DNA from 2 places in the Streptomyces sp. Ac-502 genome. Region 1 is predicted to be linked to the other one. Evidence: riboswitches for the same ligand, from Rfam matches in the RefSeq annotation. Region 1 holds a riboswitch; the other holds the start of a gene.

Region 1 (5,759 bases):
GAGGCCGGGCGGCGCGATTGTCAGTGGTGTGGGGGAGCATCAGTCGTGTGAGACGTGCGCCGACGATCCTGCATCTGGACATGGATGCGTTCTTCGCGGCCGCCGAGCAGGCGGCCAAGCCGAGCCTGCGCGGAAAGCCCGTGGTGGTCGGCGGGATCGGCCCGCGCGGCGTGGTCTCCACGGCCTCGTACGAGGCCCGGGTCTTCGGGGTCCGCTCGGCCATGCCCACCGCGCAGGCCCGCCGCCGCTGTCCGAACGCGGCGTACCTGACCCCGCGCTTCACCCTGTATCGCCAGGTCAGCGACGTGGTGATGGAGCTGCTCCACGAGCTGTCGCCGCTGGTGGAGCCGCTCAGCCTGGACGAGGCGTTCGTGGACCTGGAAGCGGGCGGCGTCGCGGCGGACACCGCGGCGGTGCGGGCGGTGGGGGAGCGGCTGCGACGGGACATCCGCCGCCGGACGGGACTGACCGGGTCGGTGGGGCTGGCCGGAGCCAAGATGCTGGCCAAGATCGCCTCGGAGCAGGCCAAGCCGGACGGCCTGGTGGTCATCGAGCCCGGCACCGAGCGGGAGCTGCTCGGCCCCATGACGGTGCGTACGCTGCCCGGCGTCGGCCCGGCCACGGCGGAGGCCCTGCGCCGGGCGGGCATCCACACGGTCGCCGAGACGGCGGAGGCGGGTGAGGCGGAGCTCGTACGGCTGCTGGGCAAGGCACACGGCGCCGGGCTGTACGCGATGGCGCTGGGCCGCGACGAGCGGCCCGTGGTGGCCGAGCGGGACGCGAAGTCCATATCGGTCGAGGACACCTTCGAGGTGGACCTGACGGACCGGACGCGGGTGCGCGCCGAGCTGACGCGCCTGGCGGACCGGTGCGTGCAGCGGCTGCGGTCGGCCGGGCGGTCCGGCCGGACCGTCGTGATCAAGGTGCGTAACTACGACTTCTCGACGCTGACCAGGTCCGAGACGCTGCGCGGGCCCACGGACGACCCGGGGGTGGTGCGGGAGGCCGCGGCCCGGCTGCTGGACCTGGTGGACACGACGGGCGGCGTACGGCTGCTGGGCGTGGGGGTGACCGGCCTCGCGGATTACACGCAGGAGGACCTGTTCGCCCAGGTGGCGACGGAGAAGGCGGCCGAGGAGGAGGCCGAGCGGGAGCGCCGGGCGGCCGACGAGGCCGCGCGCATGGCTGTCGACGAGCCCGAGCGGCCCCGGCGCTGGCTCCCGGGGCTCGACGTGATCCACGACGAGCACGGGGCGGGCTGGGTGCAGGGCAGCGGCGTGGGCCGGGTGACCGTCCGGTTCGAACAACCGTGGTCCGGGCCCGGGCGGGTGCGCACGTTCCCGGTCGAGGATCCCGCGCTGCGGCCCGGCGAGCCGCTGCCGCTGGTGGGCGGTCCGCCGGACGGGTGGCGTGACGGTCTGCCCGGTGGGGCGGGCGGCTCCGGCGGCCGTGGGGACCGCGAGGCCGGGAGGCTGGACGGGCCTGCTCCGGAGAGCGGCGGTCCCGCGGGGCCCGGGCCGGCCGTCGGGCCGGGACAGGCCGGTGGTCCCGCCGCCCTCGGGAAGACCACCGCGCCCGGCGACGGCGAATCGGAGGAGTCCGGCACCCACGAAGCTGCTCCGCCCGGCGTTCAGTCCTCCGCGCCGGCCACTCTTCCGAACTCCGTGTCGGCCGGTGCGGCGTCCGACCCGGGCACGGGATCGGGGGCCGGGATGTCCAGACGGTAGTGGTGATAGAGCTGTAGTTCCTGCTCCGGCGAGAGGTGGCGGCCCACCCCGAAGTCCGGCGCGTCCCTGATCAGCTTGCGGTCGTAGGGGACGTGCAGCGCCTCGTCGACCAGATCGCTGGGCTCCAGGGGTACGAACGCGTCCCGGCTGAAGATCCCGGTGCGTACGGCCGCCCATTCCGGTTCACCGGTCGCGTCGTCCAGGTACACCTCGTCGACGGTGCCGATCTTGGTCCCGTTCTTGTCGAACGCCTTGCGGCCGATCAAGCTGCGGGGATCGATATCGGTCTGCACGGTCCCTCCAAGTGGTCGCAACTGCCTTGTGACAACTACCAAACGGCACAATTCATGCCCCGGCCACTCGAAGGAACGCCCGTTCGCCGCGCTGGTAGGCTGGCGAACGGCTGTCGACCCCATGCGGGAGAGTCCTTCGTCGATCTTGGCGTAGGCGCCGAAGGAGCAACTCCTCCCCGGAATCTCTCAGGCTCACGTACCGCATGGACGAGGTCACTCTGGAAAGCAGGGCGGGCCACGGACGGGCACAGCGCCGGAACCCTTCCTCACCGACGGTGAAAGCCGGTACCGCGTGCGGGACCGGTGAAGCTCTCAGGTTGAGATGACAGAGGGGAGGCCGTCCGGGCACCAGCGCCGTGGTGCCCCGCGCAGGTCGAAACGACCAGGAGGCCCCCGCAGATGACCACCACCCGCAGCTCCCTGACCGAGCTGGAACGAGGCACCCCGTTCGAGCAGCGGCATATCGGCCCCGGCCCGGAGGCCCAGGCCAAGATGCTGGCGCAGGTCGGGTTCGGATCGCTGGACGAACTGACCGCGGCCGCCGTACCGGACGTGATCAAGAGCGCGGAGGCGCTGGGCCTGCCCCAGGGCCGTACGGAGGCCGAGGTCCTCGCCGAGCTGCGGGCGCTCGCGGACCGCAACCAGGTGCTCGCCCCGATGATCGGGCTCGGTTACCACGGCACGTTCACCCCGCCGGTGATCCTGCGCAACGTGATGGAGAACCCCGCCTGGTACACGGCCTACACCCCGTACCAGCCGGAGATCTCCCAGGGCCGGCTCGAAGCGCTGCTCAATTTCCAGACCATGGTCGCCGACCTGACCGGACTGCCGACCTCCGGCGCCTCGCTGCTGGACGAGGGCACGGCCGCCGCCGAGGCGATGTCTCTTTCGCGGCGGGTGGGCAAGGTCAAGCAGGGCGTCTTCCTGGTCGACGCCGACTGTCTGCCGCAGACCGTCGCCGTGATCGAGACCCGCGCCGAGCCGACCGGCGTCGAGGTCGTGGTGGCCGACCTGTCCGAGGGTATCCCGGCGGAGGTGGCCGAGCGCGGTGTCTTCGGCGTGCTGCTCCAGTACCCCGGTGCCTCCGGCGCCGTACGGGACCCGCGTGCCGTCATCGAGCAGGCGCACGAGCTGGGCGCGATCGTGACGGTCGCCGCCGACCTGCTGGCGCTGACGCTGCTGACCTCGCCGGGCGAGCTGGGCGCCGACATCGCCGTCGGCACCACGCAGCGGTTCGGCGTCCCGATGGGCTTCGGCGGCCCGCACGCCGGATTCATGGCCGTACGGGAGAAGTTCGCCCGCAGCCTGCCCGGCCGGCTGGTGGGTGTCTCGGTGGACGCCGACGGTGACAAGGCGTACCGGCTCGCCCTCCAGACGCGCGAGCAGCACATCCGCCGGGAGAAGGCCACCAGCAACATCTGCACCGCGCAGGTGCTGCTCGCGGTGATGGCGGGCATGTACGCCGTCTACCACGGCCCGGACGGCCTCGCGGCCATCGCGCGCCGTACCCACCGCTACGCGTCCATACTCGCGGCGGGCCTGCGGGCCGGCGGGGTGGAGGTCGTGCACGGCGGCTACTTCGACACGCTGACCGTACGGGTGCCGGGCCGGGCCGCCGAGGCCGTCGCCGCGGCCCGCGAGGCCGGCGTCAACCTGCGGCTCGTCGACGCCGACCTGGTGGGCGTCGCCTGCGACGAGACCACCGGACGCGCGCAGGTGCACGCGGTGTGGAGGGCCTTCGGAGTCGAGGCCGACATCGAGCAGCTCGACGCGACCGTGGCCGACGCGCTGCCCCAGGGGCTGCTGCGCGGCGACGCGTACCTGACGCACCCGGTCTTCCACCAGCACCGTTCCGAAACCGCCATGCTGCGCTACCTGCGCCGCCTGTCGGACAAGGACTACGCGCTGGACCGCGGCATGATCCCGCTCGGCTCCTGCACCATGAAGCTGAACGCGACGACCGAGATGGAGCCGGTCACCTGGCCCGAGTTCGGGCAGCTGCACCCGTTCGCGCCGGTCGAGCAGGCGCATGGCTACCTCACCCTCATCGCGGAGCTGGAGGAACGTCTCGCCACGGTCACCGGCTACGACAAGGTCTCCATCCAGCCGAACGCCGGCTCGCAGGGTGAACTGGCCGGCCTGCTGGCCGTACGGGCGTACCACCGCGCCAACGGTGACGACCAGCGCACCGTCTGCCTGATCCCGTCCTCCGCGCACGGCACCAACGCCGCCAGCGCCGTGATGGCCGGCATGAAGGTCGTCGTCGTCAAGACCGGCGAGGACGGCGAGGTGGACACCGACGACCTGCACGCCAAGATCGAGCAGTACCGGGACCAGCTCGCGGTGCTGATGGTGACCTACCCGTCCACGCACGGCGTGTTCGAGGCGCACATCACGCAGATCTGCGCGGCCGTGCACGACGCGGGCGGTCAGGTGTACGTGGACGGCGCCAACCTCAACGCGCTGGTCGGCCTCGCCGAGCCCGGCAAGTTCGGCGGCGACGTCTCGCACCTGAACCTGCACAAGACCTTCTGCATCCCGCACGGCGGCGGCGGCCCCGGCGTCGGCCCGGTCGGCGTGCGCGCCCACCTCGCGCCGTACCTGCCCAACCACCCGTTGCAGCCCACCGCGGGCCCGGAGACGGGTGTCGGGCCCATTTCGGCGGCGCCGTGGGGTTCCGCGGGCATCCTCCCCATCTCCTGGGCGTACGTCCGGCTGATGGGCGGCGAAGGCCTCAAGCGCGCCACCCAGGTCGCGGTGCTCGGCGCCAACTACATCGCCAAGCGCCTGGAGCCGCACTACCCCGTGCTCTACACCGGCCCCGGCGGCCTGGTCGCGCACGAGTGCATCATCGACGTACGGCCGCTGACCAAGGCGACCGGGGTGAGCATCGACGACGTAGCCAAGCGGCTGATCGACTACGGCTTCCACGCGCCGACGATGTCCTTCCCGGTGGCCGGCACGCTGATGATCGAGCCGACCGAGAGCGAGGACCTGCACGAGCTGGACCGCTTCTGCGACGCGATGATCGCGATCCGCGCGGAGATCGAGAAGGTCGGCTCGGGGGAGTGGGACAAGGACGACAACCCGCTGCGCAACGCCCCGCACACCGCGGCGGCGCTCGGCGACGCGTGGACGCACCCGTACACCCGGGAGGAAGCGGTCTTCCCGGCCGGCGTCGAGGCGGCGGAGAAGTACTGGCCGCCGGTACGCCGGATCGACGGTGCGTTCGGTGACCGCAACCTTGTGTGCTCCTGCCCGCCCATGGAGGAGTACGACGGCTGATCCGCCGTCGGCGCGCACCGCTCACGGTCGCGCGCCACCCGAAGGGCCCTCGGCGTCGACGCCGGGGGCCCTGTTGTCCGTTGTGCTCAATTGTCGGCCGGCCGTCGGTCCGTACCGTGCCGTGCTGTGCGGTTCCGCGCGGTGCCGTGTGCCGATGTGATCAGGCGGCGGTGGCCACGTGCGGCGTGCCCAGGACCCGGTGCGGTGCGATGACCTGGCCGTCCGGCAGCAGTTCGCCGGTGTCCTCGAACAGGAGGACACCGTTGCACAGCAGGCTCCAGCCCTGCTCCGGGTGGTGCGCCACCAGATGGGCGGCCTCCCGGTCGGCGGAGTCTGCGGTCGGGCACGGCGGTTGGTGCTGGCACATGGATGATGTCTTTCGCTGCGATGTGGTCTGATTCGTCCTGCGGCTCGACGAGATACTCATGGCCGCTCCCCCGTTTCAGTAGGTCGA
Region 2 (5,759 bases), 5.2 Mb from region 1:
GCCGGAGAAGTTGATCTTCATGCCGTGGGTCAGGTGCCCGCCGTGCGCAAGGTTCAGACCCATGATCGTGTCGCCCGGCTTGAGCAGCGCGAACATCGCCGCCGCGTTGGCCTGCGCGCCGGAGTGCGGCTGCACGTTCGCGGCCTCGGCGCCGAACAGCGCCTTGATCCGGTCGATGGCGATCCGCTCGACCACGTCGACGTGCTCGCAGCCGCCGTAGTAGCGGCGGCCCGGGTAGCCCTCGGCGTACTTGTTGGTGAGGACCGAGCCCTGGGCCTCCATGACGGCGGCCGGGGCGAAGTTCTCCGACGCGATCATTTCGAGGGTGGACTGCTGGCGGTGGAGCTCGGCGTCGACGGCGGCGGCGACGTCGGGGTCGAGCTCGTGGAGGGAGCTGTTCAGAAGCGACATGACTCTTCCTGGGGTTCGCGGGACGCACGGCCCCGCCGGGCGGCGGGTGGGCTTATCAGCCGGTGAAGGCGGTGTACTCGTCGGCCGTGAGCAGGTCGTCCGGCTCGCCGCTGACCTTCACCTTGAACAGCCAGCCGCCCTCGAACGGGGCGGTGTTCACCAGCGAGGGGTCGCTCACCACGTCCTCGTTGATCTCCGTGACCTCGCCGTCGACGGGGAGTAGAGATCGCTGACGGACTTGGTCGACTCCAGCTCACCGCAGGTCTCGCCCGCCGTGACCGTGTCACCGACCGCGGGGAGCTGCACGAAGACGACGTCGCCGAGCGCGTTGGCGGCGTGCTCGGTGATGCCGATCGCCGAGACGCCCTCCTCGGCGGCCGACAGCCACTCGTGCTCCTTGCTGTAGCGCAGCTGCTGGGGGTTGTTCATGTCTTGATTCTCCTGGATACGGTGGCGTGCTCGGTGCAGGGGTCTTGACAGGTGAGACGGGAATACGTCCGGGACGGAGCCGCGGGCGTCACTTCCGGCGCTTGTAGAAGGGGAGCGCCACGACCTCGTACGGCTCATGGGTGCCGCGGATGTCCACCGCCACACCGGCGGTGCCGGGCGCGGCGTGCGCGGCGTCCACGTACGCCATGGCGACGGGCTTGCCGAGAGTGGGGGAGGGGGCACCGGAGGTGACCTCGCCGATGACGGCGCCCTCCGGGCCCACCACCGGGTATCCGGCGCGCGGCACCCGGCGGCCCTCGGCGATCAGGCCGACCAGCTTGCGGGGCGGCTGCGTCTCGGCGCGGTCCCGGGCCGCCTCCAGGGCGGCGCGGCCCACGAAGTCGCCGCCGTTCGTCGTCTTCTCGAACTTCACGACCCGGCCCAGGCCCGCGTCGAACGGGGTGGTGCCGGTGGTCAGCTCGTGCCCGTACAGCGGCATGCCTGCCTCCAGGCGCAGCGTGTCCCGGCAGGACAGACCGCAGGGGACCAGGCCCGCGTCCTTGCCCGCCGCGGTCAGCGCCTCCCAGAGGGCGACCGCGTCCGAGGGGCGGACGAACAGCTCGAAGCCGTCCTCGCCGGTGTAGCCGGTACGGGCGATCAGCGCGGGTACGCCGGCGACGGTCCCGGGCAGCCCGGCGTAGTACTTCAGCCCGTCCAGATCGGCGTCGGTCAGTCCCTTGAGGATGCCGGCGGACTCGGGGCCCTGCACGGCGAGCAGCGCGTACGCGTCCCGGTCGTCGCGCACCTCGGCCGCGAAGCCGTCCGCCCGCTCGGTGAGCGCGTCCAGCACGACCTGGGCGTTGGAGGCGTTGGCGACGACCATGTACTCCGTCTCGCCGAGGCGGTAGACGATCAGGTCGTCCAGGATGCCGCCCTCGGCGTCACAGATCATGGTGTAGCGGGCGCGGCCGACGGCGACGCCGCCGATGTTGCCGACCAGCGCGTAGTCCAGCAGGCCGGCGGCGCCGGAGCCGGTGACGGTGATCTCGCCCATGTGCGAGAGGTCGAACAGGCCGGCGCGGGTACGGACGGCGACGTGCTCGTCACGCTCGCTGCCGTAGCGCAGCGGCATGTCCCAGCCGGCGAAGTCGGTCATGGTCGCGCCGAGGGCGCGATGTGTCGCGTCCAGCGCGGTGCGGCGGGGGGCTTCGGTCATGGTGTGGCTCCCGGGCATGGGTGACAAGACGGTCTCCCCATCTGTCATCGGAACCTGAGAGGTTCACCGGAAGGCCGTGACCGGTTCCGGCTTGCACCTTGGGTGGAGCCACACCACGGCGGCCCGCTTTTCAGATCTGCCTCGCCCGCGCGGTATCGGGGCCTGAGAGATTCAAGGGAGGACTTGCTCCTTCGGCGCCCCGCCGTGACGGCCGGGGACTCTCCCGCGCGGATTCAAGCGGCCGGTATGGAGTTGGCTGAGCGTGGCACCCGTACCAGGACGCACACCGTGGTGTGTGCCCGGCACTTGGCGCGCACATCATCGCACGGGATCGCCGGATACAGGAGCCCTGGTCGTACCGGTGTTCGCAGGGGTGTCACGACAGTGTCCTGGGACTGTACGGATCGTGGGATTTCCTTGAAGCGCATTACCTTTTCTTGACACTCTGCGGGTAGGGGACGGAACCACCGGTCCGGGAGGGGCGATCACGGTGCACAGGCAGGCCGCACTCGCGACAAGTCCGGGAGGCATGCCCCCGGGCTGTGTCCCGGAGCCGGTTCCGGCCGCCGTGCCGGGGCCCCGGCGGGTGCCGCTCGGGGTGGTGAGGCCCGGCCGGGCACGCACCGCGGCGCCGGACATGCCGGCGGTGGACGTCGTCGACCTCAGGGACCGCGACGCCCCGCACGAGGCTGCCGAACTGCACTTCGCGGCGGGCGACGTGGTGGTCGTCTCCGGCCTGCCGGGCAGCGGCAAGAGCACGCTCATGATCCGGGTGGTGCCCGCCCTCGACGCGCGGGGCGCCGCCGTGCACCGCATCGACTCGCAGGACGTACGGGAGCGCTGGGAGCGCGGCCGGCTGCGCCGGATTCCGTACGCGCTCTACCGGCCGCTGGTCAGGGCCTCCCACTATCTGGGGCTGCGGCGGGCGCTGCGCTCCGGCGGCAGTGTGGTGGTGCACGACTGCGGCACGCTCACGTGGGTACGCCGCTGGCTCGTACGCGAGGCCCGGCGCGGCGGACGCGGACTGCACCTGTTGTTGTTGGACGTACCGCCCGAGGTCGCGCTGTCCGGGCAGCGCTCGCGTGGACGCGGTGTCTCCGGTTACGCCTTCGCCCGGCACCGGCGCGCGGTCCGGCGACTGGCCGCTCGCGCCCGGGCGGCCCGGCTCCCCGCGGGCTTCACCTCGGCCGTCCTGCTGGACCGGCCGGCGGCGGGGGCGCTGCGGCAGATCGGCTTTGAATGAGGGCGGCCGACGGTACGGGTGCGGGGGCCGTCGGGTACGAGTGGGGGCGGCCGTCGGGTACGCGTGCGGGTCGCTGTCGGTACGGCTGAGGGCCGCCGTCGGGAACGAGTGAGGCCCGCCTCCCAGGGGCGGGCGTCCGTACCCGTCAGTTCCGGTCCGGAATGCCGGACACCTGACGGGCCGTACGGAACATCCCGTACGACCCGTCATGACCGGTCCTAGTCCAGACATATCTCCCGCATCTGCGCCTCCTCCGGACGCTCGGCTCCGGGCCGATCTAGAGGCCCAGGGCCTTGAGCAGCACGGTCGGCAGCGAGAGCACCGAGTTGACCAGCGAGGGAACGCCCTGCTGCTGCGGCGCCTCGGCGGGCTGTTGGCGCGGTGCGCCCGCGGGCTGCTCCGCGTCGGCGGCCGGCTGCGGGTCGGCGGCCGGCTGGGCGGCGTCGCCCGGCCGCGGGTCGCTGATGGGAGCCTTCGGCTGGGCGGCCGACTGGTCGTCCGCCGCGTCCGCGCCGTCCGCCGGCTCCGCGGCGGGCCGGGCCGGACGGTCGGCGGCCGCTGGCTGGGCGGCCGGCTGCTGCTGGAGGCCGCCGAGAAGCCTGTCCAGGCCCAGGATCTTGAAGATGTCGGTGACGGAACGGGTGACCGAGCCGGTCAGGGTCGCGGATTCGGTGTCCTCCCCCGGTACCGGGGCCCGGCGCCCGGACAGCTCGTCCAACTGTGTGCGCAGGTCCTGTGCGGCCCGGTGCAGCCGCGCGCTGTCGGCCGTCACCGTGCGGTCGGAGTCCTCGTTCAGCTGGTCCGCCAGCCGCTGCGCGTCCTGGAGGACCGTGTCCAGACGGGTACGGGCGGCCCGTACCTCCACGGAGTGTCCGCGGCTGTCGGCCGACTTCTCGGCCAGTTCGGTCGAGGCGTCCGCCAGCCGGCTGATGTCGTCGACGACGATGCTGTGGTTGCGAACCGGGGGCTCGGGGCCTTCCGCCGCGGTCGCGGAGCCCATGGCGCCGAGGGCGAGGGCGCCGGCGGTGGTGGCGCAGACGAGGGCGGAGGCGGTCCGGTGCGTTGCCATCAGGAGACGTGCCTTTCTGTAGGAACGGCAGGGCAAGATCACCCTGGAGCCACCTTGAGAGGGGTGTGTACGGTCCGCAACCGCTCGCGCGCGTTCGGTGGTCGTCCGGACGCACCAGGCCCCCCGCCGTCTGCTGGCGTTAGGGTCGTCGACCAGGTAAAGCGCGGTACGAGCGGTACGGAGCGGGTGGGTGGACATGGACTTTCCGGAGCAGGGCATTCCGCGGCTGGAGTGGCCCGCCAACGAGCTGGAGGAGGTGCTCGCCGCCTCGGTGGGGCACCCCGGAGCGGGCGCCCGCATCGTCGAGGTGCTCGGCCGCAGCCGGATATGGGTGCCGCTGCCCAAGGGCGGCGGCCCGGAGAGCGCCGGGATGGGCCGGGCGGGCCTGGACCTGCCCACCGTCGAGATCGGCCCGGCCGCGTACGTCCCCGTCTTCAGCTCCGAGCAGGAGTTCCAGCGGGTGGCCGGGCCGCACATGTCCTACACCGTCGCGCCGGCCGCCGAGTTCGCGCGCGGCCTGCCCCCGCTGCTCGGCATCGCCGTCAACCCGGAGGGCACGGTCGGTGTGCCGCTGCCGCCGGAGGCGGTGGCCGAGCTGTGCCGGACCGGCCGTCCGGACCAGCCGGGTGCGCCGAGCGGCGCGCGGGTCCGGCTGTTCGAGCCGGACTGGCAGGAGGAGCCGGTGGACTTCCTGGCCGCGGCCGGGCTGGAGTTCTCGTCGGCGGGATTCGTGGCGACCGCGCGCCGCACACTGGCCAGTGTGGAGGGGGACGCGCCCGCGCTGTTCGTCGGCGTCCAGGTGGACGCCGCGGCCGTCGCGCCGCACGATCCCGCCGTACGGGACGCGGTGACCGCCGCCCTCGGGCGGGCGCTCGGCGGGGCGCCGCTGGCCTGGCCCGTCCAACTGGTCATGCTGGACCTCGCGCAGGGCGACCCGGTCGCCGACTGGATGCTGGAGCGGGTCCGGCCCTTCTACTCCCGCGACACCGTCTAGGCGTACGCGCCCCCGCGCCCCGGAACGCCCAGGGCGCTCCTTCCGGTGACCGCGAGCCGCGTGTGCTGATCCGGCCGGGCTCCGGACGCAGGCTCTAAGCTGTTGTTGCAACCGGCAGGCGTACCCCACGTGCCTGCCGACAGGAAGGGACGGACCACGTGAGCGCGGGTGCGCATCAGGGAGCGGCTGCCGGGCAGGTCGAGCAGATGCTGCAGCAGGTCTCGCCCGGCCGGTACGACGCCTACGAGGCGTTGCTGCAAGCACTCGCCGCCGGTCAGGTCTGGATGCTGCTCTGGCACGGCCAGGCCGGTTCGCCCGATGCGCAGTACGGCAACATGGAGGTCGACGGGCTCGGCTACGCGCCGTGCGTGACCTCCGCCCCAGAACTCGCCGCCAG

The links. A riboswitch is a leader RNA that binds a small molecule or an ion and turns the genes downstream of it on or off. The one in region 1 is predicted to bind glycine.
Region 2: linked by a shared signal. The riboswitch ahead of gcvT (glycine cleavage system aminomethyltransferase GcvT) and the one ahead of gcvP (aminomethyl-transferring glycine dehydrogenase) in region 1 are both predicted to bind glycine.

The regions. Positions count from the first base shown of each region.
Region 1 covers NZ_JBHFFO010000001.1:2,039,439-2,045,197, reverse strand. Annotated here, with positions in the region: gene ACEXOX_RS09240 (DNA polymerase IV) at 48-1,727, shown strand; gene ACEXOX_RS09235 (PRC-barrel domain-containing protein) at 1,631-2,020, opposite strand; glycine riboswitch at 2,135-2,232, shown strand; gene gcvP (aminomethyl-transferring glycine dehydrogenase) at 2,420-5,305, shown strand; gene ACEXOX_RS09225 (DUF5999 family protein) at 5,466-5,672, opposite strand.
Region 2 covers NZ_JBHFFO010000001.1:7,220,752-7,226,510, forward strand. Annotated here, with positions in the region: gene glyA (serine hydroxymethyltransferase) at 1-411, opposite strand, end outside; partial or broken gene gcvH (glycine cleavage system protein GcvH) at 467-840, opposite strand; gene gcvT (glycine cleavage system aminomethyltransferase GcvT) at 929-2,056, opposite strand; glycine riboswitch at 2,197-2,292, opposite strand; gene ACEXOX_RS32980 (AAA family ATPase) at 2,586-3,299, shown strand; gene ACEXOX_RS32985 (hypothetical protein) at 3,577-4,368, opposite strand; gene ACEXOX_RS32990 (enhanced serine sensitivity protein SseB) at 4,565-5,362, shown strand; gene ACEXOX_RS32995 (enhanced serine sensitivity protein SseB C-terminal domain-containing protein) at 5,521-5,759, shown strand, end outside.